Regions from separate parts of the Streptomyces sp. NPDC037242 genome, predicted to be linked through region 2. Evidence: riboswitches for the same ligand, from Rfam matches in the RefSeq annotation. Region 2 holds a riboswitch; each other region holds the start of a gene.

Region 1 (9,454 bases), on a different contig from region 2:
CATGTGCGCGCGCTCCGCGAGCTGCTCGACGGTGATCTCGTCCTCCAGGTGGCGGGCCATCCAGGCGATGACCTCCCCGACCGTGTCGCAGGCGGTCCGCGGGAGCGGGCGCTGGATGTACTGGGCCTGCCCGCCGTCCCGGTGGGGCGGTACGACCATCCGCCGGGCGATGGTGTTGGCCACCTCGGCCCCGTGCTCCTGGCGGACCACGTGCAGGCAGGCGTCGATGCCCGAGGCGGTGCCGGCGGAGGTGATGACCTGGCCCTCGTCCACGTAGAGCACGTCCGGGTCGACCTCGGCCCGCGGGAAGCGGCGCGCCAGGGCCGGGGCGTGCATCCAGTGGGTGGTGCACCGGCGCCCGTCCAGTAGCCCGGCCGCGCCGAGCACGAAGGCCCCGCTGCACACGCTGAGCACCCGCGCCCCGCGGTCCACGGCCCGGCGCAGGGCTTCGAGGAAGGGCTCGGGGTAGTCCCGTACGGGCGCCTGCCGGTCGGCGGGCAGACAGATCAGGTCAGCCTCTTCGAGCCGGTCCAGGCCGTACGAGGGCGCGATGGCGAAGCCGACGTCGGCCATGGTCAAGGTGCCCTCCTCGGCCGCGCACACGGCGAAGTCGTACACCGGCAGGCCCTGCGAGCTGCGGTCGATCCCGAAGACCTCGCAGAAGATCCCGAACTCGAAGGGGGCCACTCCGTCGACGAGGGCCACCGCCACGTTTGTCAGCATGCCTACAGTGTGGCAGTAATTCGATGATCCATGACAGTCCTGCCACTGTCCGGTTTTCGCCGCTCTCGCGAGAGTGGACCCATGACCACCTTCCTGAACTACCTCGTCGTCCTCGCCGTCGCCGCCCTGCTCCTCGCGCCGCCCCTGTACGGAATGGCCCGGGAACGCAGAATCGACCGGCAGCTGCGCAAGGCGGCTGCCGGCCGATCAACGGTTCACGCGACCCCGGTGACCCGGTCGACTCAGAAGTCCTCGTCCAGGTCGACCGTGCCCTCGACCGCGACCTGATAGGCCGACGGGCGGCGCTCGAAGAAGTTCGTCAGCTCCTGGACGCCCTGGAGCTCCATGAACGAGAACGGGTTCTGCGAGCCGTACACCGGCGGGAAGCCGAGGCGCACCAGGCGCTGGTCCGCGACGCACTCCAGGTACTCGCGCATCGACTCGGTGTTCATACCCGGCAGGCCGTCACCGCACAGGTCGCGGCCGAACTGCAGCTCCGCCTCCACGGCCTCCTTCAGCATGTCGGTGACCTGCTGCTGGAGGGCGTCGTCGAAGAGCTCCGGCTCCTCCTTGCGGACCGTGTCCACGACCTCGAAGGCGAAGTTCATGTGCATGGTCTCGTCGCGGAACACCCAGTTGGTGCCCGTCGCCAGGCCGTGCAGCAGACCCCGCGAGCGGAACCAGTAGACGTACGCGAAGGCGCCGTAGAAGAACAGGCCCTCGATGCACGCGGCGAAGCAGATCAGGTTCAGCAGGAAGCGGCGCCGGTCAGCGGCCGTCTCCAGCTGATCGATCTTCTCGACCGAGTCCATCCACTTGAAGCAGAACTGCGCCTTCTCGCGGATGGAGGGGATCTCCTCGACCGCGTCGAAGGCGGCCGACCGGTCGTCCGGGTCGGGCAGGTAGGTGTCCAGCAGCGTCAGGTAGAACTGGACGTGCACGGCCTCCTCGAACAGCTGGCGCGACAGGTACAGGCGCGCCTCCGGGGAGTTGATGTGCTTGTACAGGGTCAGCACGAGGTTGTTGGAGACGATCGAGTCGCCCGTCGCGAAGAACGCGACCAGCCGGCCGATCATGTGCTGCTCAGCGGGCGTCAGCTTCGCGAGGTCGGCCACGTCCGAGTGGAGGTCGACCTCCTCGACCGTCCACGTGTTCTTGATCGCGTCCCGGTAGCGCTCGTAGAAGTCCGGGTAGCGCATCGGGCGGAGCGTGAGCTCGAAGCCCGGGTCCAGGAGGTTCTTCTTGTCGGTGGAGCTCATTACTGGCAGGCCTCGCAGGACTCGGGGTTCTCAAGGGAGCAGGCGAGCGCTTCCGCGGCCGCGGCCTCGGCGGCGGCGTCGGCCAGCGGGAGCGCCGCGGGGGTGGCGGCCTGCGCGGCGCGGGCGATCTTCGTCGCCGGGCGCGAGCGCAGGTAGTACGTGGTCTTCAGGCCCTGCTTCCAGGCGTACGCGTACATCGAGGACAGCTTCCCGATGGTCGGCGTCTCCAGGAACAGGTTCAGCGACTGCGACTGGTCGAGGAACGGCGTACGGGCCGCCGCCATGTCGATCAGGCCGCGCTGCGGGATCTCCCACGCCGTGCGGTACAGCTCGCGCACCTCGGCCGGGATCCAGCCGAAGCCCTGGACGGAGCCGCTGGACTCGCGCAGCGCCTCGCGGGTCTGCGCGTCCCAGACGCCGAGCTCCTTCAGCTCCTCCACCAGGTAGCCGTTGACCTGGAGGAACTCACCGCTGAGCGTCTCGCGCTTGAAGAGGTTGGAGACCTGCGGCTCGATGCACTCATACACGCCGGCGATCGAGGCGATCGTCGCCGTCGGGGCGATGGCGAGGAGCAGCGAGTTGCGCATCCCGGTCTTCGCGACGCGGGCGCGCAGCGCGTCCCAGCGCTCGGGCCAGTTCAGCTCGATGCCCGCGTAGTGGTCCGGGTGCAGGACACCGCGGGCGGTACGGGTCTGCTCCCAGGCCGGCAGCGGGCCGCTGCGCTCGGCGAGGTCGCAGGAGGCCTCGTACGCGGCGAGCATGATGCGCTCGGAGAGCTTCGTGGACAGCGCCTTCGCCTCGGGGGAGTCGAAGGGCAGCTTCAGCTTGAAGAAGACGTCCTGGAGGCCCATCGCGCCCAGGCCCACCGGGCGCCAGCGGGAGTTGGAGCGGCCGGCCTGCTCGGTCGGGTAGAAGTTGATGTCCACCACGCGGTCGAGGAAGGTCACCGCGGTGCGGACGGTCTCGTCCAGGCGCTCCCAGTCGATCCCGCCGTCCACCACGAAGGCACCCATGTTGACCGAGCCGAGGTTGCAGACGGCCGTCTCGCCGTCGTTGGTGACCTCGATGATCTCGGTGCACAGGTTGGAGGAGTGGACGACCGAGCCCGGCTCGGCGGTCTGGTTCGCCGTGCGGTTGGAGGCGTCCTTGAAGGTCATCCAGCCCTGGCCGGTCTGCGCGAGGGTGCGCATCATCCGGCCGTACAGGTCGCGGGCGGGCATGGTCTTGCGGGCCAGGCCGTCCGCCTCGGCCTTGCGGTAGGCGGCGTCGAACTCGTCGCCCCACAGGTCCACCAGCTCCGGGACGTCGGCCGGGGAGAACAGCGACCAGTCGGCGTCGGCGTTCACGCGGCGCATGAACTCGTCCGGCACCCAGTGGGCGAGGTTCAGGTTGTGGGTGCGGCGCTGGTCCTCACCGGTGTTGTCGCGGAGCTCCAGGAACTCCTCGATGTCCGCGTGCCAGGTCTCCAGGTACACGGCGGCGGCGCCCTTGCGGCGGCCGCCCTGGTTCACGGCGGCGACGGAGGCGTCGAGGGTCTTCAGGAACGGCACGATGCCGTTGGAGTGGCCGTTCGTCCCGCGGATCAGCGAACCGCGGGCGCGGATGCGGGAGTACGAGAGGCCGATGCCGCCGGCGTGCTTGGAGAGGCGCGCGACCTGGTGGTAGCGGTCGTAGATCGAGTCGAGCTCGTCCAGCGGGGAGTCCAGCAGGTAGCAGGAGGACATCTGCGGGTGCCGGGTGCCGGAGTTGAAGAGCGTGGGGGAGGACGGCAGGTAGTCGAGGCGGCTCATCAGCCGGTACAGCGAGGCCACTTCCTCGACGGCGCGCAGGCTCTCGTCCTCGGCCAGGCCGCAGGCCACGCGCAGCATGAAGTACTGCGGGGTCTCGATGACCTGGCGGGTGATCGGGTGGCGCAGCAGGTAGCGGCTGTGCAGGGTGCGCAGGCCGAAGAAGCCGAAGCGGTCGTCCGCGCCCTCGGCGAGCGCGTGCTCGACCAGCGCGTCGAGGCGCTTCGCGTGGGTGCGTACGAACTCGGCCGTGCGGTCGGCGATCAGGCCCTCGCGGTGGCCGACCTCGACGGAGGCGGAGAAGGAGGTGGCCCCCTGGCCCGCGGCCTCGTCGGCGACGGCGAACGTCAGCAGGCGCGCGGCCAGTCGGGAGTACGCGGGGTCCTCGGAGATCAGACCGGCGGCGGCCTCGGTGGCGAGCCCCCGCAGCTCGGCCTCGTCCGCGGTGGAGCTGCGCCCGCGCAGCGCGGCGGCGGCGACCCGGCCGGGGTCGGTGTCGGGGAGGTCGGCCGTCAGCTCGGTGAGGGTCCGCAGCAACGCGGTCCCGGGACCCTCGGCTGCGGGCTGGTCGGACTCGGCGCGCGGCGCGGCAGGCGCGATGGTCACGGGGGGAGCTCTCCCTCGCTCGGCCCGGTCATCGGCGGGGCGGGGCGCGAGCGGGCGCATGCGGGCGTGGCAGGATCGCGTCCCCCGCATGGCGTCCACCGGCCCAACCGCGAGGCCCGGACGTATCGGCACCCGGTTCGGTCGAGCCGGGCGCGCTGTCGGCAGGTCCTCGGACTTGGCGTCCGGTAGACGGACACTTCATACCGTTGCGGGACAGTTCCGGATTCGCACCGGATTCCCCTGCGGCGACAGCAGCCTTGAGCATACATGTGGGGGCACCGCGTTGCGTGACCCACCACATGTTGTGTCGTCCACGACGCGCCGTCCCCGAGTCGTACCTCTCCGCTACCGCCGAAAGGCCCCGCCGGAGCGTCCGGCGGGGCCTTCGTGGGTACGGCAGGGCTCAGCAGCAGCGGAACCCCTCGCGCGGGTCGGCCTCGCGGGCGTCCGTACGGGCGCGTTCGAAGGCCCGCCGGGTCATCAGCGGGGCCTGCGGGTCGTGCGAGCGGGCGTGGGCCGCGTAGCGGTCGTACGCCGCCTCGCCCGAGAACTCCCGTACGTAGTACCGGACCCTCGCGAGCACGCTGCGCAGGCTCATGACGCCGCCGGCTCCTTGACCCGGCCGCCGCCCGAGTCGAGCCCGGCCGCGGCGAGCTCCGCCCGCTCCTCGGCGGTGGGGATCAGCCCGGCCGGGGCGACGATCTTCGACTCGGTCCACGGGACCTCGGAGAGCTCGACCGCCGCGGGGTTGCGGACGGCGGCCAGGCAGGTGCGCGCGGCGTCCAGCAGCACGATGACGATCAGCACCGCGAAGAGCACCGACAGGACCCCGTCCACGGTGGCGTTGGTGACCACGGTGTGCATCTCGTCCATGTTCTTGGCGGGCTTGAGGACCTTCCCGGCGTCGATGGCGTCCTGGTACTGGTCGCGCCGGGCGAAGAAGCCGACGGCCACGTCCGAGGAGAAGATCTTCTGCCAGCTCGCGGTGAGCGTCACGGCCACGTCCCAGGCCAGCGGCACGCCCGTCACCCAGGCCCACTTGAGCCGGCCGGACTTGACCAGCAGCGTGGTGCAGACGGCCAGCGCGACCGCCGCGAGGAGCTGGTTCGCGATGCCGAACAGCGGGAAGAGCTGGTTGATGCCGCCCAGCGGGTCCTTGACGCCGACCCACAGGAAGTAGCCCCAGCCGCCGACGACGATCGCGCTCGCGAACCAGACGCCGGGCTTCCAGCTGACGTCCTTGAAGGACTTGTGCACGTTGCCGAGGGTGTCCTGGAGCATGAACCGGCCGACGCGGGTGCCGGCGTCCACGGTGGTCAGGATGAAGAGGGCCTCGAACATGATGGCGAAGTGGTACCAGAACGCCTTCAGCGAGGCGCCGCCGATCACGGACGAGAAGATCTCCGACATCCCGAGCGCGAAGGTCGGCGCACCGCCCGTACGGGAGAGCAGGCTCGTCTCCTCCACGTCCTTCGCGGCCTGGGCGAGGGCCTCGGGGGAGATGGCGAAGCCGAAGTTGCCCACCGCCTGCGATGCCGCCTCGACGGTGGTGCCGACGACGCCGCCGGGGGAGTTGACCGCGAAGAACAGGCCCGGCTCGATGATGCAGGCCGCGATGACCGCCATGACGGCGACGAAGGACTCGGTCAGCATGGCGCCGTAGCCGATGACCCGGACCTGGGTCTCCTTCTGGATCATCTTCGGGGTGGTGCCCGAGGAGACCAGCGAGTGGAAGCCGGACAGCGCGCCGCAGGCGATGGTGATGAAGACGAACGGGAACATCGAGCCGGCGAAGACCGGGCCGTTGCCGCCGGAGGCGAAGTCGGTGACCGCGGGCATCTTCAGCGTCGGCATGGCGATGACCACGCCGAGCGCGAGCAGGGCGATGGTGCCGATCTTCATGAAGGTGGAGAGGTAGTCGCGCGGCGCCAGCAGCATCCACACCGGCAGCACCGAGGCCAGGAAGCCGTACCCGATCATCCAGAGGACCAGGGTCTCCTTCTCCAGCGTGAAGACGTCGGCGAAGGAGGACTCCGCGACCCAGCCGCCCGAGACGATGGCGAGCAGCAGCAGCGCGACGCCGATCGCCGAAACCTCGGTGATCCGGCCCGGCCGCAGGACGCGCAGGTAGAAGCCCATGAAGAGGGCGATCGGGATGGTCATGCCGATGGAGAAGACGCCCCAGGGCGAGTCGGCCAGTGCGTTGACGATGACGAGCGCCAGCACCGCCAGCAGGATGATCATGATGGCGAACACGGCGACCAGCGCGGCGGCGCCGCCGACCGGGCCGATCTCGTCACGGGCCATCTGCCCGAGCGAGCGGCCGTTGCGCCGGGTCGAGAAGAACAGCGTGACCATGTCCTGGACCGCGCCCGCGAAGATCACGCCCGCGACGATCCAGATGGTGCCCGGCAGGTAGCCCATCTGGGAGGCCAGCACCGGGCCGACCAGGGGGCCCGCGCCCGCGACGGCGGCGAAGTGGTGGCCGAAGAGCACCCGCCGGTCGGTCGGGTGGAAGTCGACACCGTTGTCAAGGCGTTCGGCGGGGGTGGCCCTGGTCTTGTCCACCTTCAGGACGCGGTTCGCGATGAAGCGCGCGTAGAACCGGTAGCCGATGGCGTACGAGCCCAGCGCGGCGGCGAGCAGCCAGGCGGCCGAGATCTCCTCGCCGCGCGAGAGCGCCAGTACGCCCCACCCGATGGCTCCGATGAGTGCGACCAGCACCCACGCGGCCACCGACTTCGGCGACGGGCTCCCCGACGCAGAAGGCGAGTCCGGAGTGGTACCCGGACTCGCCGTGTTCCGCTCTGTACCTGTTGATCCCGGTTCCGCCATGTCCTCGTCCCCTCGTCGATCACCTGCGTGAGCACAGGGAATCTAGGGGGAGGCATGTGCTGAACGTAAGACCCCGTCCGTATATCGGTACGAGATTCCGGTACGGGGACTTCCGCCGCGGCGGGGCGGGTGGGTCAGACGGCGGGGCGCTGGAGCCGCGCGACGAACTTGTAGCGGTCGCCGCGGTAGACCGAGCGGACCCACTCCACGGGCTCCCCGTCGGCGTCCAGCGAGTGGCGGGAGAGCATCAGCATCGGCAGGCCGACGTCGGTGCCGAGCAGTCCGGCCTCGCGGGGGGTCGCCAGGGAGGTCTCGATGGTCTCCTCCGCCTCGGCGAGGCGGACGTCGTACACCTCGGCGAGTGCGGTGTAGAGGGAGGTGTACTTCGCCAGCGAGCGGCGCAGCGCGGGGAAGCGCTTGGCCGAAAGGTGGGTGGTCTCGATGGCCATGGGCTCGCCGCTGGCCAGCCGCAGCCGCTCGATGCGCAGGACCCGTCCGCCGGTGGCGATCTTGAGCAGTCCGGCGAGGGTGTCGTCGGCCGTCACGTAGCCGATGTCCAGGAGCTGGGACGTGGGTTCCAGTCCTTGGGCCCTCATGTCCTCGGTGTACGAGGAGAGTTGGAGCGGCTGGGAGACCTTGGGCTTGGCCACGAAGGTGCCCTTGCCCTGGATGCGCTCCAGCCGGCCCTCGACGACGAGCTCCTGCAGGGCCTGCCGGACGGTGGTCCGGGATGTGTCGAATTCGGCCGCGAGCGTGCGCTCCGGCGGGACCGGGGTGCCGGGGGGCAGGGTTTCGGTCATGTCGAGCAAGTGCCGCTTGAGTCGGTAGTACTTGGGCACACGCGCCGTGCGAGTGGCTGCCCCGCCTTCCGGCTCCGTGGTCGCCCCTTCGGTGGCCATCGCCGCCCGCCTTCCCGACTCCAGTTTCGCTGCCGTCACCGGCTCCTCCGATATGTGCGGTCACATCGTGACACGGGTGGGAGGACAGGCCTCCTCCCTCCCCCAGGTGTCGGTCCGGTAACGGACCGATCACCCGCTCATTAGACCCTTGACACCCCCAAAGGTCTAGGCCAAGCTCCGGTTACTGGTCTAAACCAATATGGATCAGATCCCGGCCCCACGGGCAGTACTTGAGTACTTATGTCACCGCGGCGGGCGAGGGAAGTTGCAGGCAGCATCCCTGAGGAGGGTGGCGTGAAGCGCAAGCTCATTGCGGCGGTCGGTGTCGTGGGAATGATGGTCGGAGTCGCGGCGTGCGGCAACGGCGACGACAAGCCGAAGGCCGACGCGTCGGGTGGCGCGGCCAAGGAGATCACCGTCTGGGTGATGGACGGCTCCGCACCGAAGGCGTGGATCGAAGAGGTCAACAAGGAGTTCTCGGCCAAGCACCCCGGTGTCACGGTCAAGGTCGAGGAGCAGAAGTGGACCGGCATCCAGGAGAAGGTCACCACGGCCCTCTCCGAGAACACCCCGCCGGACGTCCTTGAGCTCGGCAACACCCAGACCGCCGGCTACGCGGTCACCGGCGGCCTCGCCGACCTGACCAAGGACAAGGCCAAGCTCGGCGCCGACGCCTGGCAGAAGAGCATGCTCGCCTCGGCCGAGATCGACGGCAAGCTCTACTCCGCCCCGTGGTACGCCGCCAACCGCGTCGTCATCTACGACAAGAAGGCCTACGAGAAGGCCGGCGTCACCCCGCCGAAGACCCGCGACGAGTGGGTCGCCGGCCTGGAGAAGCTGAAGGCGTCCGACCCGGCCTCGCAGCCGATCTACCTCCCCGGCCAGAGCTGGTACGTCCTCGCCGGCTTCGTGTGGGACGAGGGCGGCGACCTCGCCGTCAAGGACGGCGCCAAGTGGAAGGGCCAGCTCGGCACCCCGCAGGCCGCCTCCGCCATGGAGTTCTACAAGAAGCTCCAGTCCTTCTCCAGCGCCCCCAAGGACAAGGACGAGGCCACCCCGCAGCAGTCCACCGACATCGTTCCCAAGGGTGGCGTCTCCTCCTGGATCGGTCTCGGCTGGGAGGCCGGCGGCGCCGCGAAGGCCCTGAAGGACGCGGGCAAGGAGGCCGACTTCGGCTTCTTCCCGATCCCGGGCAAGACGGCCGACAAGCCGGGCACCGTGTTCCTCGGCGGCTCGAACCTCGCCGTGGCCGAGCGCTCCAAGAACAAGGAGCTCGCCAAGGAGTGGCTGGCCCTCGCCGCAGGCAAGGACCAGATGACCAAGTACGCCGCCGCCACCGAGGGCG
Region 2 (9,454 bases):
GGAGTCCTCGTACACGGCGGTCCCGGTGTTCTCCAGGCGGAACTCCACGGAGACCAGGCGATCGGCGCTGCCGGGCGCGGGCGCGGGCGCGGGCGCGGGGGCGGTCGGGTCGGCTGGGCCGGCGGGCTCCGTCGGCTCGGCGGGGATCGCCGGGTCGGCCGGGATCGCCGGGTCGGCCGGGTCCGTCGGGGTCGCCGGGTCCACCACCCGGGTGAGCGTGACGTCGAGCCGCTCGCCCGGCCCGTCGCCGGAGAGCGAGATGGTCTCGCCGGAGGCGCCGGCCGCGCCCAGCAGGGCGGGCGCGAGCAGGATCGCCGCCGCGAGCCGCGCCGCCCGCACCCGGACGCGGGGCCGCGCCCCGGCGGCGCGCTCCTCTCGGCGCACGGCGGAAGCTGCCGCTCGACGGATCACCCCGCCCACGATCCTCCGCGTCCCCCGGTCCCGCCACCGGCCGGAGCGGCGTGCGCCCTCGTAGCCTGATCCCCATGCTCTCCCTCGAATCCGGCGACCCGCTCGCCGTCTCCGTCTCGGCAGCGATCCGCGCCGGCGACCTGTCGGAGCTGCGTCGGCTCCTGGACGCGAACCCCGGGCTCGCGACCTGCCGCATCGTCCGGCGGGGCGCGGCCGCCGGGGAGCGCAGCCTGCTGCACATCGCCACCGACTGGCCCGGGCACTACCCGCAGACCACGGAGGTGATCCACGCCCTGGTGGCCGCCGGGGCGGATCCCGGAGCCCGGTTCGTCGGTTCGCACGCGGAAACCCCACTGCACTGGGCCGCGAGCAATGACGACGTGGCCGCCGTCGACGCGCTCATCGCGGTGGGCGCGGACATCGAGGCCCCGGGCGCCCTCCTCGGCGGCGGCACCCCGCTGGCCGACGCGACCGGATTCGGCCAGTGGCGCGCCGCGCGCCGCCTCCTCGACCACGGCGCCCGTGTCGACCTCCAGGACGCCGCGGCCCTCGGACTCCTGGACCGGGTGGAGGAGTTCCTCGCCGCCGGGGCGTCCCGGGAGGACGTCACCAGCGCCTTCTGGGGTGCCTGCCACGGGGGCCGACTGTCCACTGCCCAATACCTGTTGTCTCAAGGAGCGGACATCAACTGGATCGGCTACGGCGACCTGACCCCCCTGGATATCGCTCTGACCAGCGACGATGGCCCCCTCATCGCCTGGCTCCGATCCGCCGGCGCCCGCACGAGCCGCGAAATTCCCGTGAGTTGATCCCCGAATTCAGTGGATCTTCGGCGCCTGCCGTGTCATGGTTGGTCTCGCCGAAGGGGTGTAGCTCAGCTGGTCAGAGCGCCGGTCTCCAAAACCGAAGGCCGCAGGTTCGAATCCTGCCGCCCCTGCAACGCCGTACTACGGCCCCGTTGTGAACGAACGCCCAGGCGCGAGACCCCTCGCACCTGGGCGTTCGTCGTTCCCCCACCTCACCGCCGAGGTGCCCGCCGCCGGGCGTCTGGCAGACTGGGCCGCGTTACCCAGGCGGTGCAGGACAGGAAACCGGTGCGAATCCGGTGCGGTCCCGCCACTGTGACCGGAGCCCGCCCGAGGGATCTGGGAGTCAGACACTGACGCACCGCCTCTTCACTTCGACCAGGGGACGCGGATCCCCCGGAGAGGCTTCGCCATGTCGCGTTCTCGCGCACTCCTGCGGGCATTTGTGCCGGTTTCACTTCTGATACCCCTGGCCGCTTGCGGTGGTTCCCCGGATGGGGGAGACCCGGCGGCAGGGGCCGCCGCTGCGCCGGGATTCCCGTACACCGTCACGAACTGCGGGGTCAGCAGCACCTATCAGGCCCCGCCCCGACGGGCCGTCGCCATGAACCAGCACGCGACCGAGATCCTCCTCGCCCTCGGGCTGGAGGAGCGGATCGCCGGGACCGCCTACCTGGACGACGCCGTACTGCCCGCCTACCGGCCCGCCTACGACAAGATCAAGGTGCTGGCCAAGGAGTACCCCTCCAAGGAGGTCCTCCTCGGAGCCGACCCCGACTTCGTCTACGGCGGCTACTCCAGCGCCTTCGACAAGGCGCAGGGCCGCGACCGCGAAGGACTGGCCCGATCCGGCATCAACTCGCGGCTCAGTGTGGAGTACTGCACCGAAGGGCCGGTCGGTCTCGAACAGCTCAAGACCGAGATCACCGAGGTGGCACGGACCTTCGGCGTGCCCGAGCGCGGCGCGAAGGTCATCGAGGACGAGCAGCGCCGCATCGACGCCGTCACCGCGCGTGTGAAGGACCGGGCCAAGCCCTCCGTCTTCGTCTACGACTCCGGCGAGGCCTCCGCCTTCACCTCGGGAGGCGACGGCATCGGGAACCAGATCGTCTCGCTGGCGGGCGGGACGAACACCTTCGCCGACCTCAAGGACACCTTCGGCGACGTGTCGTGGGAGAAGGTCATCGAGCGGCGGCCCGAGATCGTCCTCATCTACGACTACGGCGGCACCACCGTCGAAGCCAAGAAGCAGCGCCTGTTGAACGATCCGGCGCTGGCGCAGGTTCCCGCGATCAAGAACCAGCGCTTCGTCGTGCTCCCGCTCTCCTCGGCCGTCCTCGGCGTACGCGTCGCCGACGCCGTCGAGTCCCTGGGCCGCCAGCTCCACCCCGACGCCGCGTGAGGCGGCGCCGTACCCCGGTCGTCGTCCTCGTACTCGGCTGCGCCCTGGCCGCGTCCGCGGTCGCGGGCCTGGCCCTCGGGCCGGTGCGGATCGCGCCCGGCCGGGTGCTCGACATCCTGCTCGCCGGACCCGGCCCGGGCGGCGGAGCCTTCGGTTCCATCGTGTGGGACGTGCGCATGCCGCGGGTCCTGCTCGGGGTCTTCGTCGGCGCGGGGCTGGCTGTCGCGGGCACCGTGCTCCAGGCCCTGGTGCGCAATCCGCTGGCCGACCCCTTCCTGCTCGGGGCCTCCTCCGGGGCCTCGGCGGGAGCCGTCGCGGTCATCGTCCTCGGCGCGGGCGCGGGATTCGCCGGCGGGGTCGGCGTGCCGCTGGCCGCCTTCGCCGGATCGATGGGCGCGCTCGTCGCCGTCTACGCGATGGCCCGGCGCGGCGGCACCATGACCACCGGCCGGCTGATCCTCGCCGGAGTCGCCGTCCAGTACGTCCTGTCCGCCCTCACCAGCCTGGTGCTCGTGCTCGCCGCGCACCCCGACCAGGTCCGCAGCGTGCTGTTCTGGACCCTCGGAGGCCTGGGCGGGGCCCGCTGGGACGAACTGGCGCTGCCCGCGGCCGCGCTGCTCGTCGGCACCGGCCTGCTCGTCGCCCTCGCCCGGCCGCTCGACCTGCTGCTCGCGGGCGAGGAGGGCGCGCGGACGCTGGGCCTGGACACCGGGCGGTTCCGCGCGGCCGTCTTCGTCCTGACCTCCCTCGTCATCGGCGTACTGGTGGCCTACAGCGGGGCGATCGGTTTCGTGGGGCTGATGGTTCCGCACGCCGCCCGGATGGTCGTGGGTGCCGGACACCGCGCGCTGCTGCCGGTGGCCGCGCTGGGCGGGGCGGTGTTCCTGACCCTGGCCGACCTGCTCGCCCGTACCGCGGCGGCGCCCGAGGAGATCCCCGTCGGCGTGGTCACGGCGCTGGTCGGCGGCCCGTTCTTCCTGTGGATGCTGCGCAGGTCCACCCGTACCGAGGGGGTGGCCGGATGACGGCGGATCCGGGATCGCGGCCGGTGGAACTCGTGGTCGAGGCCGTGCGTTACGAGACCGACGGGCACACGCTGCTGCACGGAGTCGACCTCGTAGCCCGCCCCGGCGAGACGGTCGGAGTGGTCGGCCCCAACGGCAGCGGCAAGACCACACTGCTGCGCTGCGTCTACGGCGCGCTGCGGCCCACGGCCGGCCGCGTGCTGCTGGACGGCGCGGACGCGGCGGTGCTGCGCGTCAAGGACCGCGCCCGCCGGGTGGCGGTCGTGCCGCAGGACGCGGGCGGCACCTTCGGGCTGACCGTGCGCGAGGTCGTGGCGATGGGGCGCAGCCCGCACAAGCGGTTCTGGGAGCAGGACGGTCCGCAGGACGCGCGCCAGGTCGCCGGGGCGCTGGAGACCGTCGGCGCGGCCGCCCTCGCCGGGCGCCGCTTCGACGAGCTCTCCGGCGGGGAGCGCCAGCGGGCCCTGGTGGCCCGCGCCCTGGTCCAGGACCCGGGCCTGCTCGCCCTCGACGAGCCGACCAACCACCTGGACATCCGCTACCAGCTGGAGATCCTGGCCCTGGTCCGCTCCCTGCCCGCGACGGGACTGCTCGTCCTGCACGACCTCAACCTCGCCGCCGCCTTCTGCGACCGGCTGTACGTGCTGTCCGCCGGGCGGGTGGCCGCCTGCGGGACGCCGGAGGAGGTCCTGACGGAGGAGTTGCTGGGCGAGGTGTACGGCGTCCGGGCGCGCATCGGGATCCACCCGGACACCGGCGCGCCGAACATCGTCTACCTTCCCCTGGACGGGGCGCGAGTGGGGAACTGACCAGTTCCGGGACGCGCGCCGCCCGTCGGCGTCATGCTCCGGCCGATCGGCGGCCGAGGGTTCCGAGGCGGGCGTTGGCCTTCATCAGGGCCGGGATCAACAGGTAGGCGACGACCGGGATGACGATCGCGGTGAGGATCAGCGTGCGCAGTACGAGCGGCAGGTCACCCATGGCGGGGCCGAGCAGCGCGAGGGCGAGCGTGATGGTCGGGTAGACGGCCAGCCAGGTGATGAAGGCGCGGCGGTGCACGGACGGCCCGGCCGGAGCGGCGGCGGGCGACGGAGCGGATGAAGTCGCGTTCGCGGACATGGTGTTCCCCCTGAGAGCGGTGTGACACGGCGGGAGCAATCCCCAACCGGGTGGTTGGAGTCTTGCACGCACATGATCCAAAGTCCAAACACCTGGTTGGTTATTCCCGGCGGGGCACTACAGTGCATCCATGGCCTGGGACACAGCACGCACCAAACAACTCCTGCTCGACGCGGCGGTGGAGGAATTCGCCGAGTTCGGGCCGGAGGGGGCCCGGGTGGCCCGCGTCGCCACCCGGGCCGGCGTCAACAAGGAGCGGATCTACCAGTACTTCGGCAGCAAGGACAAGCTGTTCATGGCCGTACTGGAGGCGGAGCTGGAGAAGATGGCGGCTGCCGTCCCGATCGACACCGGGCTCCCGGTCGACCTCGCCGACTACGCGGGGCGGGTCTTCGACTACCACCGCGCCCACCCGCACTTCATGCGCCTGAAGGCCTGGGAGGGCCTGCAGTGCGGCGACCGGATCGCCGCCCAGTGCGAACGCACCGACCACTACGCCGAGAAGCTCGCGGCCATCGCCGATGCGCAGCGCGCGGGAGCCGTCACGGGCGAGCTGACCGCCGGAGCGCTGCTGCACGCGGTGATCTCGCTGATCGCGGTCTGGTTCACGATGCCGCAGCTGGCCCGGATCCTGCTGCCGGGAACGCTGGAGGCCGGGCCGGACGCCGAACGGGCGGCCCTGGTGGCCCTGGTCCGCAAGCTCACCGCCTGAGGCAGGGCCGCGGAACACCGCGCCTGCGACCTCAGAACGGGACGCGCAGGGTGCCCCGTAGGACCGTGACGGCGTTGCCGGTGAGGTGGATGCGGTCGCCCTGCACGGCAGTGCGGACCAGGCCGGTGCGGGCCGACACCTGGAGGCCGGTGAGCCGGGTGCGGCCCAGGCGCGCCGACCAGTACGGGGCGAGCGCGGTGTGGGCGCTGCCCGTTACCGGGTCCTCGGGGATGCCCCTGGCCGGCGCGAAGAAGCGGGAGACGAACTCGTACCCCAGCCCCTCGCGCGCCGCCGGGGCCGTGACGATGACGCCGCGCAGGTCCTCGCGGAGCGTCAGGGCGGCCAGCGCTTGCGGATCGGGGGTCAGGTCGCGAACGGCGGCCTCGTCGGGCAGGACCGCCAGGAGGTCCCCGAGCGGGCCGGTACCGAAGGCGGCGGTCGGCTTGGCCGCGAGGGCTGCGTGCAGCCCCTCCGGAACGGGCACTTCGGCCACGGGCGCGGCCGGAAGGTCCAGAGTGGTGCCGCCTTCCCCGTCGGGGTGCGTGACGAGTACGCCGTGCAGTCGGCTGTGGAACCGCACGGTACCCAGGAGCCCCCGCTCGGTGCGCAGCACGTGCGCCGTGGCCAAGGTGGCATGACCGCACAGCCGGGACTCGACCAGCGGGGTGAACCAGCGGATGGCCCAGTCGGCCCCGGCCCCGCCCTCACCTTCGGCGGCAGCCGGCAGCGGGAGGGCGAAGGCGGTTTCGGAGTGGTTCAGCTCGGCCGAGACCTGCCGCATCCAGGCATCGTCGGGCCACTGCCCGGCGGGCAGGAGGCAGACACCCGCCGGGTTCCCGGCGAACGGACGATCGGCGAAGGCGTCGACCACGTGGATTCGCATGCCGGTACGGTAGCCACGCCGCTTGTCGCCCCACCAAGGCCAATCCGAGCCGAATGGCCTGGCTCCGGCCCTACTCGGCGGGGTCCGGCTGGTAGCCGTACGGGCGGGTGATGATCTCCATCCCGTGCCCGGCCGGATCCAGGAAGTAGACCCCGCGGCCGCCGTCGTTGTGGTTGATCTCGCCCGGGCGCTTGCCGTGCGGATCGGCGAAGTACGGGACTCCCGCCGCCCGGATCCTCTCGAACGAAGCGTCGAACTCCGCTTCCGAGATGAGGAACGCGTAGTGCTGCACGGAGATGGACTCGGCCGCAACGGTCGCGAAGTCCAGGGTGACGCCGTTGGCGGTCTCGACGGGGACGAACGGCCCCCACTCGGCTCCGACCTCGAGGCCGAGGATGTGCGCCAGGAACTCGGCGGACTCCCGGTTGTCACGGGAGTGGATGATGGTGTGGTTCAGCTGTACCGACATATGTGGATGCCTCCGAAAGGCACGTCACGGCACCTCCATGCCTCACCCGGTCGGTGACCGACACGCGATGCCGTGACGTGATCCTAAACATCCCTTCCGGGTGGAGTCCACCGGATTCGCGCCATCACGAACCCCCGTACACCGCCTTGACGTTGTCCTGCGCCGGGTGCGTTCGGCCGGCCGGGCCCGCGGCGAAGACCCGTAGGAGGTTCTCCGTCACCCGGGTGGTCAGTGCCCCCGACCGCGCGTCCAAGCCGTGGTTGGCGCCGCTGCGGCCGTCGCCCGTCGCGTCGAGGGCCTCCACCCACCGCATCGTCCCCGTCGCGAAGACCCCGGCCCCGCTCGCCGCCGTGTAGTACGCCGTGTCCTGGTGGCTGGGCCGGCCCTCGCAGACCACGGGGGAGTGGGCCAGGATCTCGATCGGCCGGGGCGTCGGGAAACCGGTGTTGACCTTGTCGTACTCCACACCGACCAGGTGGGCGAACCGGTCGCCCGCCTTCGCCCCCGTGCCCTCGAACAGCCAGTGGCCCGGGTTCGTCACGACGTACGGGGCGTCCACCGGGTAGCCGTCGTAGATCACGCCCAGCAGCGAGCTCTCCGGGTCGGCGGCCGGCGGGGAGCGGAAGTCGACCGTGGCCGGATGGCCGCGTTTGAAACCGGGGTCCTGGTCGTAGGAGGACTTGTAGCAGACCAGCGTACGGTCGGGCCCCAGGTCCGAGGGCTCCAGCCGGATGCGGCGGTAGCAGCAGTTCGCACCCAGGATCGCGATGTTGGTCCCGGCGTCGCGGGCCGCCGTGAAGTGGGCGCGCTGCTCGGGCGACCAGTACTCGTCGTGGCCGAGCGAGAGCACCGCCGCGGCCCCCTCCAGCAGCCGCTTCTCCCGGGCCACGTCGGTGGTGGTCGTGTACGCCAGGGGTATGCCGAGGCGCTCGGCGAGCGCGAGCAGCGGCGCCTCGTACACGAGGAAGAGGCCCGCGCCGTCGTCGTACTCGTAGGGGCGGTCGAAGGTCACGGCGAGCGAGCGCGAGGCGTAGCCGCCGCCGGGGCCGTCGTAGCTGCCGTAGCCGCCCCACCGGTTGTACGCCTGCCAGGTGGCCACCGCGTTGACCACGACGGTACGTCCCGCCGTGGCCGCCGAGCGGACCGTGACCGGCACGAACCGCTGGCCCTCCGCGCCCTGCGCGTCGAGCCGCAGCAGGTAGCAGCCCTCGGGCCAGTCCTTGGTCTCGACGGTCGCGCTGCGGGCCCAGCGGGTGCGGACCGTCCGGGTCGCGGAGTCCACGCCGTGCTCGGGCTGGCGCACGCCCGGCAGCGCCTCGGAACGCCACACCAGGCGGGCCCGGGCGCCGCCGTACCATCCCATCCGGTAGGCGGAGACCGTGAACCGGGGCGCGGTGGTGGACACGTACAGCCCGAACGACTCGCCGGGCAGCACGCTGACCCTGTCCGCGAAGCCCTCGACGGCGCGGGCCGCCCCGGCCTTGGTCACCTGCCAGTCGGCGTTCCCGGGGCGGGCGTTCTCGGCCTTGACGTCGAAGCCGCCCGGCCCGTTCTCGCCCGGCGAGGCGGACGGCTTCGGGCTCTTGCCGGAGCCCGCCCGGTCGGCCCCGCCCGCCCCGCTCGCGCCGGCGGCCCCGGCGTTGTCCCCGGCCGCGCAGCCGGCCACCGTACCGAGTCCGGCTGCCGTGGCCGCGCCCGTCGCGATGGCGAGGAACCGCCGCCTGCCTGCGCTTTCGCCGTCCCCGGATATGTGCTCCTGATCCATGGGGGCACGCTATGTCACGCTTCGGCCCCAGCTTTTACCGCCCCGGCCCGTCCTGGTTCGGCGGGCGCCACGTGTGAGACGGGAGCGAGTCAGCCAGCGTGGTGAAGTGGCGCTGGTCGCGCCACGCGTCGAGGTTTCCGATGACGAACAGGCGGCGTCTGGCGCGGCTGACCGCGACATTGAGGAGGTTCGGGCGGGAGGCCGCCCACGCCCGGGCGCCCGCGCGCCGCGGATCGGTGCCCAGCACCAGGATGACGACGTCCGCCTCCTTGCCCTGGGTCGTGTGCACCGTACCGACCCGCTCGGCCGGCACCAGGTCGCGGCAGGCCCGCTTCGCACCGGCGACGACCTGGCGGAACGGGCTGATGACGAACACGTCCCGGTCGAGGTCCACGCCCCCTTCGTCGCGCAGCCGTTCCAGTACGCGCCGCAGCGCCCGGCCCTCCTCCGGGATCCAGTGCCCGTCCGCCTCCGCGCCGGTGACGTTCACCCAGCTGCTGGCCGGGCGGTAGACGTAGGGATCGCGCGCTCCCGCGTCGATGCCCTGGACCATGAGGCCGTCGTACGCGATGGCGTTGCTGATGGAGAACATCGGATCGTCGCACCGCCGGTGCACCCGCAGCGGCGAGCCGACCCACACCTCGTGACCGCCGTCGGGCAGCTCGGCGGGCAGCAGGGTGCCGTAGCGGTTGGCACGGTCGGCGAGCTGCTGCACCGAAGTACGCCCCGGCGCCCATTCCTCCGCGGCGCCGAAGTCGTCGCGCAGCGCCCGCTGCGCCGTCCACGGCAGCAGGACGACCGGCTCCAGTTGGAGCGGGTCGCCGACGACGACCGTACGGCGGGCCCGCCAGATGCCGCCGAC
Region 3 (9,454 bases), on a different contig from region 2:
ACGCCAACCAGGCCGGGCACACCTACCCCGACCAGTCCCTCTACCCGGTCAACTCGGTCCCGCAGGTGGTCCGCCGGATCAACAACGCGCTGCTGCGCGCCGACCAGATCGCCACGGCCGAGGGCGGCAGCGACACGACCGACTGGCTCGCTCCGATCGTCGCCGACGCGGAGGCCGGCTTCGGCGGCCCGCTGAACGCCTTCGAGCTGACCAAGGCGATGATCGCGGCCGGCGCCGCCGGCATCCACTACGAGGACCAGCTCGCCTCCGAGAAGAAGTGCGGCCACCTCGGCGGCAAGGTCCTCGTCCCCACCTCCCAGCACATCCGCACCCTGAACGCGGCCCGCCTCGCCGCCGACATCGCCGACACCCCGACCGTGATCATCGCGCGTACGGACGCCCTCGCCGCCAACCTCCTGACCAGCGACGTCGACGAGCGCGACGCCCGGTTCACGACGGGCGAGCGCACCGCGGAGGGCTTCTACCGCGTACAGAACGGCATGGCCCCGGTCATCGCCCGCGGCCTCGCCTACGCCCCGTACGCCGACCTCATCTGGGTCGAGACCGGCACCCCGGACCTGGAGCAGGCCCGCGAGTTCGCCGAGGCGATCCACGCGCAGTACCCGGACCAGATGCTGGCCTACAACTGCTCGCCGTCCTTCAACTGGAAGGCCGCCCTGGACGACGACCAGATCGCCAAGTTCCAGCGCGAGCTGGGCGCGATGGGCTACCGCTTCCAGTTCATCACGCTCGCCGGGTTCCACTCCCTCAACCACGGCATGTTCGACCTCGCCCGCGGCTACGCCGAGCACGGCATGACCGCCTACGTCGACCTCCAGGAGCGGGAGTTCGCCGCGCAGGCGCAGGGCTTCACCGCCGTCAAGCACCAACGCGAGGTCGGCACCGGGTACTTCGACCTGGTCTCCACCGCCGTCAACCCCGCCTCCTCCACCACCGCGCTCTCCGGCTCCACCGAGGAAGAGCAGTTCCACTAGGTCGTGTCGTCAAAGTCCCGTCTGGCCGGCGGGGCCCGGCACGCACGCTCCGCCGGCCCCGCCCTTCGGGCGGCCGACGCCACTTTGACGACACTCCCCAGAAGTCCCGCCCAGGTCCTGCCGCTTGCCGTCCAACGGCGCCCGGGGTTCCTTCCCGACCCGGGCGCCCCGCCCCCGGGCGCCCGCCGCCCCGTGCCGAGGAGAAGAACCGCATGTCATTCACGCCCCCGACCAGCAGTGTCCGGGTCCTCGGCGCGCCGGGTGAGCGCCACGAGGAGATCCTGACCCCCGAGGCCCTGGAGTTCCTCGGCCGACTCGACGGCGCGTTCGCCGGCCGCCGCCTGGAGATCCTCAAGGAGCGCCGCCGCCGCTGCGCCCACCTGGCCTCCGGATCGCCCCTCGACTTCTCCCGCGCCACCGCGGCCGTCCGTAACGACACCGGCTGGCGGGTCGCGGAGCCCGCCCCCGGGCTCACCGACCGCAGGGTCGAGATCACCGGCCCGCCGGAGCGCCGCATGGCGGTCAACGCCCTCAACTCCGGCGCCCGGGTGTGGATGGCGGACTTCGAGGACGCGACGGCCCCCACCTGGGGCAACGTCATCGACGGCCAGCTGAACCTGCTCGATGCCATCGAGCGCCGCATCGACTTCACCACCCCCGAGGGCAAGGAGTACCGACTCGGCCCGGACCTCGCCACGATCATGGTGCGCCCGCGGGGATGGCACCTCCTCGAAGAGCACCTGGAGATCGACGGCCGCCCCGTCCCAGCATCGCTGGTCGACTTCGGGCTGTACTTCTTCCACTGCGCCCAGCGCCAGATCGACGCCGGCCACGGCCCGTACTTCTACCTCCCCAAGCTGGAGAACCGGTACGAGGCCCGCCTGTGGAACGACATCTTCCTGTACGCCCAGGACCTCCTCGGCATTGCCCGCGGCACGGTCCGCGCGACCGTGCTCATCGAGACGATCACGGCGGCCTTCGAGATGGAGGAGATCCTCTACGAGCTGCGCGAGCACAGCGCGGGCCTGAACGCGGGCCGCTGGGACTACCTCTTCAGCCTGATCAAGAACTTCGGCCACCGCACCGACTTCCAGCTCCCGGACCGGGCCGCGGTCACCATGACCGCCCCCTTCATGCGGGCCTACACGGAGCTCCTCGTACGGACCTGCCACCGGCGCGGGGCCCACGCCATCGGCGGGATGGCCGCCCACGTCCCGAGCCGGGACGCGGAGGCCAACACCGCGGCCCTGGCGAAGGTGCGGCTCGACAAGGAGCGGGAGGCCGAGGACGGCTTCGACGGCTCCTGGGTCGCGCACCCCGGGCTCGTCCCCGTCTGCCGGGAGGTCTTCGGCAACGTCCTGGGGGACCGGCCCCACCAGCTGGAGCGGACGCGTGAGGACGTCGAGGTGACCGCCGCCGATCTGCTGTCCGTCCGCCGGATCGCCGCCCCGCCGAGCTCCGAGGGCATCCGCTCCAACGTGGCCGTCGCCCTGCGCTACTTCGACGCCTGGCTGCGCGGCAGCGGCGCCGTAGCGCTGAACGGCCTCATGGAGGATGCCGCGACCGCGGAGATCGCCCGCGTCCAGATCTGGCAGTGGCTCCGACACGACCGGGTGGACCGGGGCACCGTCATCGACCTCCTCGACGCCGAATGCGCCGCCCTGCAAGCCGAGGACCCGCAGGCCCTCGTCCTCGAAGCGCGCGAGGTCTTCGTGGACACGGCACTGTCGGTCCAGCTCCCCGCCTTCTTCACGCCCGAGGCCTACACCCGCCACCTCGTCCGCACCGCCACCCTCACCGCGCAGGTGAACGCGTGAACGCCGCGGTACGGCCGAGCCCCATCCGGCGCGTCGGCATCGTCGGCGGGGGACAGATGGGCGCCGGCATCGCCGAGGTGTGCGCCCGGGCCGGCCTGGACACCGTCGTCGCCGAGTCGGACGCCGCCGCCGCTCGCGCCGCCCGGGAGCGGATCGCCGTCTCCCTGGAGCGCGCCGTCCAGCGGGGCAGGCTGGACCGGATCTCCGCGGAGGACGCGCTGGCCCGACTGCTGTTCACCGGGGACCTGGAGGACCTCGCCGACCGCCAGCTGGTCATCGAGGCGGTCACCGAGAACCCCGACGTCAAGACCGAGATCTTCACCGCTCTCGACAAGATCGTCGCGGACCCCGGTGCCGTCCTCGCCACGAACACCTCCGCGATCCCGATCATGCGCCTGGGCATGGCGACCGGACGCGCCGACAGGGTGGTGGGCCTGCACTTCTTCAACCCCGTGCCCGTACTGCCGCTCGTCGAGGTCGTGTCCTCCCTCCACACGTCGGCGGACACCCTCGCCGCCGTGGAGGCCTTCGCCGGGGACACCCTGGGCAAGACCACGATCCGTTCCCAGGACCGGGCCGGATTCGTCGTCAACGCCCTGCTCATCCCCTACCTGCTGTCGGCCATCCGGATGGCCGAATCCGGGTTCGCACGTGCTGAAGACGTCGACGCCGGCATGGAACTGGGCTGCGCCCACCCGATGGGTCCGCTCAAGCTAGCCGACCTCATCGGCCTGGACACGGTCGCGGCCATCGCGGAATCCCTCTACGAGGAGTTCAAGGAACCGCTCTACGCCCCGCCCCCGCTGCTCCAGCGGATGGTGCAGGCCGGGCTGCTGGGCCGCAAGAGCGGCCGCGGGTTCCACACCTACGGCCGGGGCTGAGGGGCCCCGGCAGGTCTCCGGGCCGAGGGTGCCCGGAGGTGCGCGGGAACGGTGGGGTACGGCGAGTGGTGTCGCCGTGCCCCACCGAGCGTGCGTGCGGGCCGCGTTGACACCCCTCCCGGCGGGGAGCGCGGGACATCCCCTAAGGTGGCCGGTGCAGCTGGTTCGCCCCGTCCGCCAGGCGGGATGCGTCGTAAGAGGGAACCCGGTGGGAATCCGGGACTGCCCCGCAGCGGTGAGCGGGAACGACCGCCGTCATACGCACTGGGACCGGACAACGGTCCTGGGAAGCGACGGCCAGTAGGTGCCCGCCGGGAGACCGGCAGGCGTGCCCGCGAGTCCGAAGACCTGCCCGTTGCCCGCACGCGACCGTTCGCGTGCGGACATCCCGGTGACCTCGTGGGCGGGTCGGCGTACACAGCGAGCGGCAGACGCGGGCTTCGGCTCCGCGCCACGGGCCGCCCGCCGCGTCGTTCCTTCGCGTCCACGTCCCGTCGCCGGGGCGTTCCTGGACACATCTCGCGAAGGAGAGTTCCGTGACAGCCAAGCCCGCAGCCGCGGCAGCACGAGCCACCGTGTACGGCTACCCCCGCCAGGGCCAGAACCGCGAACTGAAGAAGGCCGTCGAGGGCTACTGGAAGGGCCGGGTCACCGCCGACGCCCTCCGGGAGACCGCGGCCGCACTGCGCCGTTCCAACTGGCAGCAGCTGGCCGAGGCCGGCATCACCGAAGTCCCGACCGGCGACTTCTCGTACTACGACCACGTCCTGGACACCAGTGCCATGGTCGGCGCCGTCCCCGAGCGGCACCGCGCGGCCGTCGCCGCCGACGCGCTCGACGGCTACTTCGCGATGGCGCGCGGCACCCGGGACGCCGCCCCGCTGGAGATGACCAAGTGGTTCGACACCAACTACCACTACCTGGTCCCCGAGCTCGGCCCCGACACCGTCTTCACCGCCGACCCGGCCAAGCAGGTCGCCGAGCTGGAGGAGGCCCTCGCGCTCGGCCACACCGCCCGCCCCGTGCTCGTCGGCCCGATCACCTACCTGCTGCTGGCCAAGCCGGCTCCCGGCGTGGCGGCGGACTTCGAACCGCTGGCGCTGCTGGACCGGCTGCTCCCCGTCTACGCCGAGGTCCTCGCGGCCCTGCGGGCCGCCGGGGCGCAGTGGGTGCAGCTCGACGAGCCCGCCCTGGTGCAGGACCGCACCCCGGCCGAGCTGAAGGCCGCCGCCCGCGCCTACCGCGACCTCGGCGCCCTGACCGACCGCCCCAAGCTGCTCGTCGCCTCGTACTTCGGCCGGCTCGGCCAGGCCCTCCAGGTGCTCGCCGCCTCCCCCGTCGAGGGCCTGGCGCTCGACTTCACCGAGGCGGGCGGCGCCAACCCGGAGGACCTCGCAGCGGTCGGCGGGCTGCCGGGCAAGCGGCTGGTGGCCGGTGTCGTCAACGGCCGCAACATCTGGATCAACGACTTCGAGAAGTCGCTGGCCACCCTCGGCACTCTCCTGGGCCTCGCCGACCGGGTGGACGTCGCCGCGTCCTGCTCCCTCCTGCACGTTCCGCTCGACGCCGGCGCCGAGCGGGACATCGATCCGCAGGTCCGCCGCTGGCTCTCCTTCGCCCGGCAGAAGACCCGGGAGATCTCCGTCCTGGCCCGAGGACTGACCGGGGGCACGGACTCCATCGCGCCCGAACTCGCCGCGAACCGGGCCGACCTGGCCTCCCGCGCCGCATCCGCCCTCACCCACGACCGGGCCGTCCGGGCCCGCACCGCGGCCGTCACCGACGCCGACGGCCGCCGCTCCCAGCCGTACGCCGACCGGGCCGCCGCCCAGCGGGCGCACCTGGGCCTGCCGCTGCTGCCGACCACGACCATCGGCTCCTTCCCGCAGACCGACGAACTGCGCGCGGCCCGCGCCGACCTGCGCGCCGGGCGCATCGGCACGGCGGGCTACGAGGCACGCATCAAGGGCGAGATCGAGGAAGTGGTCTCCTTCCAGGAGAAGACCGGCATCGACGTCCTCGTCCACGGCGAGCCCGAACGCAACGACATGGTGCAGTACTTCGCCGAGCAGCTGACCGGCTACCTGGCCACCCAGCACGGCTGGGTCCAGTCCTACGGCACCCGCTACGTCCGCCCGCCGGTCCTGGCGGGGGACATCTCCCGCCCCCAGCCGATGACCGTCCGCTGGACCTCCTACGCCCAGTCCCTGACGGCCAAGCCGGTCAAGGGCATGCTGACCGGCCCCGTCACCATGCTGGCCTGGTCCTTCGTACGCGACGACCAGCCGCTCGGCGAGACCGCCCGCCAGGTGGCGCTCGCCCTGCGCGACGAGGTGGGCGACCTGGAGGCGGCCGGGACCCGGGTGATCCAGGTCGACGAGCCGGCCCTGCGCGAGACGCTGCCGCTGCGCGGCGCCGACCACGCGCAGTACCTGGCATGGGCCACCGAGTCCTTCAGGCTCACCACCAGCGGGGTCCGGCCGGACACCCAGATCCACACGCACATGTGCTACGCCGAGTTCGGCGACATCGTCCAGGCCATCGACGACCTCGACGCCGACGTCATCAGCCTGGAAGCCGCCCGCTCGCACATGCAGGTCGCCCGAGAACTCGCCGCCCACGGCTACCCGCGCGAGGCGGGCCCCGGCGTCTGGGACATCCACTCCCCGCGCGTCCCCAGCACCGAGGAGGCGGCCGCTCTGCTGCGCACCGGCCTGGAAGCCATTCCGGCCGAGCGGCTGTGGGTCAACCCCGACTGCGGACTGAAGACCCGTGGTTGGGCAGAGACCCGCGCTTCCCTGGAGAACCTCGTCGCCGCCGCCCGCGAGGTCCGCTCCGCCCTCACGGCCGACGGCGTCTGACCCGCGGACGGGGGGGGGGGGGGGGGGGGGGGGGGGGGGGGGGGGGGGGGGGAGGGGGGGGGGGGGGGGGGGGGGGGGGGGTTTCGCCCCTCCCCCCCGCCCCCCCCGCCACCACACGGCCGCTTGCCCCGCCCCACCCCCCCCCCCCCCCCCCCCCCCCCGGACCGGCTGCGCTGTCGCGCGGAGTCAGCCGACGGCCGACACCGTGCGCGGCTCGGGCGCCTGCGTCCCGGCAGCATCGGTGCGGTGGGCCAGCAGTCGCTGCGCGAGGAGGCCGAAGACGACCCCGAACACGACCCACAGCACCATCTGGACGGAGATGGACGCGACCCGGAACTCCCACAGCAGGGCTGCGGGGAACTCGGGCTTCACGGCATCGCTGTTGTCCGGAAGGACGAGGAAGGCCAGCGCGGTGGCGAGGACGAAGCCCGCCCCGGCGGCCAACGTCGCGTTCCAGTTGCCCAGTCGCGGGGCGAGCCGCCGACCCAGGATGATCGCGCCGACGCCGAGCAGGACGCTGAGCAGGATCATCAGGAAGAACAGCGTGGTGCGCTGCCCGATGGTGTCCGGGTTGCCGACCGCCGGCGGGGTGGCCGGGTACTTCAGGAACGGCACCAGATAGGCGGTGGCGAAGGCGGCCGCCGCGGTGAGCGCCGCCGTGGCCCGGGGGCTGAAGCGCCCGACGCGGCCCAGCGCGAAGGAGAACGCGAGGGAGGCGATGCCGCCCAGCGCGACCCCGTAGACGAGGACGCCGGTGGCGAGGCCGGCCGTGGACTGCACGGGCCGGCTGACGAGTTCCTCCTCTTCCTCGGCGGCGGGGGCGGCCTCGCCGCCGTGACCGGCGTGGCCGGCCGCGGGAGCGGCTTCCTTGGCGGCCGCGGCCTCTTCGACGGCGATGGACCCCCGTACCGGGGGCTCACCGACCACGTAGGCGACGGCGAAGGCGAACAGTCCGGCGATCAGGCCCGCGAGCATGCCGCGGACCAGGAGACCTCTGACAGTGGAGGCGTACATGGTGCGTGAGCCTCTCAGTGGCAGGGGAAGCCGAGCAGATGACGTCCGTCGTGCACCCACTCGTGCACGCCCTCGCCGGAGAACACGGCGGTGGCGCCCTGCTCCGCGCCGACGAAGTACAGGGCCACCAGCATCAGCAGGCCGACGAAGACCGCCCAGGGCAGGACCGCCCGGACGGGCAGCGGAGCTGAGGGCGAGACGGCGGATGCGGGTATGGCAGCGGAAACGACGGCCTCGGCCATGGGTGGAACCTCCTCGGGGAACAACGCGTCCCATACGGTGGTACAGGACGACGGTCCTCGGGTCTGACTCGCCGCGGCCGGCGCTCCCGGGAGGAGCGCCGTCGCAGCACACAGTGGCGCGACCATGCCGGATTCACACCGGACTTCCGTCTCGCCGTCGTCGCTATATGTCGATGTCGCCGTGACGCTACAGCCCGCGCACTGCTGGACCAAGCGGATGAGTCCCTGATCACATGCGGTGCGCGCCGCGTCGGGCCTCAACGGGGCGCGGTCAGCGGTGCGTACGCGTCGGGGCGCCGGGTGCCGGGTGCCGAGGAACGGGAACAGTTCCGTCAGTCCCGGCGCGCGTCCAGGTCGAGGTCGGCCACCAGTACGGCGGCCTCGTCGCGCGGGGCTCGGGCCAGGACCCGGCCGTAGGGGTCGGCGATGAAGGAACTGCCGTAGAAGGTGAGGCCGTTCTCGGAGCCGATGCGGTTCGGGACGACCATGAAGGTGGCGTTGGCGGCGGCGTTGCCGGTGATCACGCGCTGCCAGATCGGCTCGGTGTCGAAGCCGGGGTGGCCGGGCTCGGAGCCGAACGCACCGTCCCCTTCGCCGCGACCCCCGCCGAGGCCGGCGAGCGCACCCGCACCCTGCTGGCCGCCGACCCGGCCGTGGACGCGGTGATCTGCGCCCCCGACGGGGCGGCCCCCGGCGTGCTGCGGGCCGCTACCGCGCTCGGCCGGAGCGTCGGCCGCGATTTCCTGCTCGCCTCGTGCGCGGGCGGCGTCGCCGCCCGGAGCAGCGCCCCGCCGATCACCGCGATCGACCTCCGCCCGGCAGAGTACGGCAGGGCCTGCGCCGGCCTCCTGGGCGACGTGCTCGCCGGCCGCGCCCCGTCCGGCACGGCTCGCCGCCACGACTGGCTGCTCGAAACGCGCGCCTCCACGGGGAGCGGCCACTTTGACGACACTCCCCAGGAGGTGTCTCGCGGCGATGCGGTCCGGTCAGGCAGCTGATCGGCGACGGGTCTCCTCCAGCCACTCCTCCACCACATCGCGGCACTCGTCCAGGGCGGGATCGCGAGTCCCGTCGGGCGCGTAGGCAGGAGACCGGTCCGCGGTCAGCCGCATGGTGGCGCCGTACCAGGCCCGCTCCGCGCCCGCCTGCTCCGCCGCCGTGCCCGTCCGCAGATAGTCGAGCAGCGCCGCCATGACCCGGCGGCGGCCGAAGGCGTACAGCGCGGGTTGGACGAACCAGCAGCAGAAGCTCGCGTCCGGGTCGTAGACGGAGGCGGCCATCAACGGGGCGAAGAGCTCTTCGGGCAGGTGGGGGCGTTCCAGCAGGGGCCGGCGCACGGCAAAGGCCAGGCGCCGTGCGCGGTCGGCCTCCGGTGCGTCGGCCGCGTCCTCGATGCCCGCCAGCCGGGCCACCTCGACGGCGGCCGACAGGAACGAGCGGCCGTCTGCCCGGTCGTGCTCTTCTTCGGTCATGGCGGCATTCTGGAACGGCCCCGGCCGGGTTGTCACTTGGTCCAGATGTCCAGCAGTTCGTTCGCCGCGCGGAAATGGTCGGGGGCGTCCGCGTTGCACACCACCGTGACCGCGGTGTTCCGGTCCGGGCTCACCTTGAAGGTGCTGTGGAACTGCTCCCAGTCGCCACCGC

What was found. Region 2 has a riboswitch for cobalamin ahead of ACZ7GJ_RS25020 (ABC transporter substrate-binding protein). Riboswitches for the same ligand answer to the same signal wherever they lie in the genome.
Region 1: linked by a shared signal. The riboswitch ahead of ACZ7GJ_RS04285 (ribonucleoside-diphosphate reductase subunit alpha) and the one ahead of ACZ7GJ_RS25020 (ABC transporter substrate-binding protein) in region 2 are both predicted to bind cobalamin.
Region 3: linked by a shared signal. The riboswitch ahead of metE (5-methyltetrahydropteroyltriglutamate--homocysteine S-methyltransferase) and the one ahead of ACZ7GJ_RS25020 (ABC transporter substrate-binding protein) in region 2 are both predicted to bind cobalamin.

What each region holds. Positions count from the first base shown of each region.
Region 1 is NZ_JBVJUY010000002.1:311,184-320,637, forward strand. Features, by position in the region: gene ACZ7GJ_RS04270 (helix-turn-helix domain-containing protein) at 1-723, opposite strand, end outside; gene ACZ7GJ_RS04275 (hypothetical protein) at 805-1,011, shown strand; gene ACZ7GJ_RS04280 (ribonucleotide-diphosphate reductase subunit beta) at 966-1,982, opposite strand; gene ACZ7GJ_RS04285 (ribonucleoside-diphosphate reductase subunit alpha) at 1,982-4,375, opposite strand; cobalamin riboswitch at 4,519-4,650, opposite strand; gene ACZ7GJ_RS04290 (CstA-like transporter-associated (seleno)protein) at 4,779-4,973, opposite strand; gene ACZ7GJ_RS04295 (carbon starvation CstA family protein) at 4,970-7,210, opposite strand; gene ACZ7GJ_RS04300 (GntR family transcriptional regulator) at 7,345-8,109, opposite strand; gene ACZ7GJ_RS04305 (extracellular solute-binding protein) at 8,404-9,454, shown strand, end outside.
Region 2 is NZ_JBVJUY010000022.1:107,450-116,903, forward strand. Features, by position in the region: gene ACZ7GJ_RS25005 (DUF4352 domain-containing protein) at 1-411, opposite strand, end outside; gene ACZ7GJ_RS25010 (ankyrin repeat domain-containing protein) at 486-1,220, shown strand; tRNA gene ACZ7GJ_RS25015 (tRNA-Trp) at 1,275-1,348, shown strand; cobalamin riboswitch at 1,456-1,593, shown strand; gene ACZ7GJ_RS25020 (ABC transporter substrate-binding protein) at 1,630-2,619, shown strand; gene ACZ7GJ_RS25025 (FecCD family ABC transporter permease) at 2,616-3,644, shown strand; gene ACZ7GJ_RS25030 (ABC transporter ATP-binding protein) at 3,641-4,453, shown strand; gene ACZ7GJ_RS25035 (hypothetical protein) at 4,485-4,763, opposite strand; gene ACZ7GJ_RS25040 (TetR family transcriptional regulator) at 4,894-5,475, shown strand; gene ACZ7GJ_RS25045 (PhzF family phenazine biosynthesis protein) at 5,507-6,358, opposite strand; gene ACZ7GJ_RS25050 (VOC family protein) at 6,429-6,827, opposite strand; gene ACZ7GJ_RS25055 (N,N-dimethylformamidase beta subunit family domain-containing protein) at 6,952-8,592, opposite strand; gene ACZ7GJ_RS25060 (DEAD/DEAH box helicase) at 8,627-9,454, opposite strand, start outside.
Region 3 is NZ_JBVJUY010000014.1:38,442-47,895, reverse strand. Features, by position in the region: gene aceA (isocitrate lyase) at 1-995, shown strand, start outside; gene aceB (malate synthase A) at 1,208-2,812, shown strand; gene ACZ7GJ_RS18445 (3-hydroxybutyryl-CoA dehydrogenase) at 2,809-3,693, shown strand; cobalamin riboswitch at 3,838-4,063, shown strand; gene metE (5-methyltetrahydropteroyltriglutamate--homocysteine S-methyltransferase) at 4,230-6,554, shown strand; gene ACZ7GJ_RS18435 (CbtA family protein) at 6,741-7,568, opposite strand; gene ACZ7GJ_RS18430 (CbtB domain-containing protein) at 7,583-7,810, opposite strand; partial or broken gene ACZ7GJ_RS18425 (nitrilase-related carbon-nitrogen hydrolase) at 8,068-8,391, opposite strand; gene ACZ7GJ_RS18420 (substrate-binding domain-containing protein) at 8,368-8,808, shown strand; gene ACZ7GJ_RS18415 (hypothetical protein) at 8,797-9,282, opposite strand.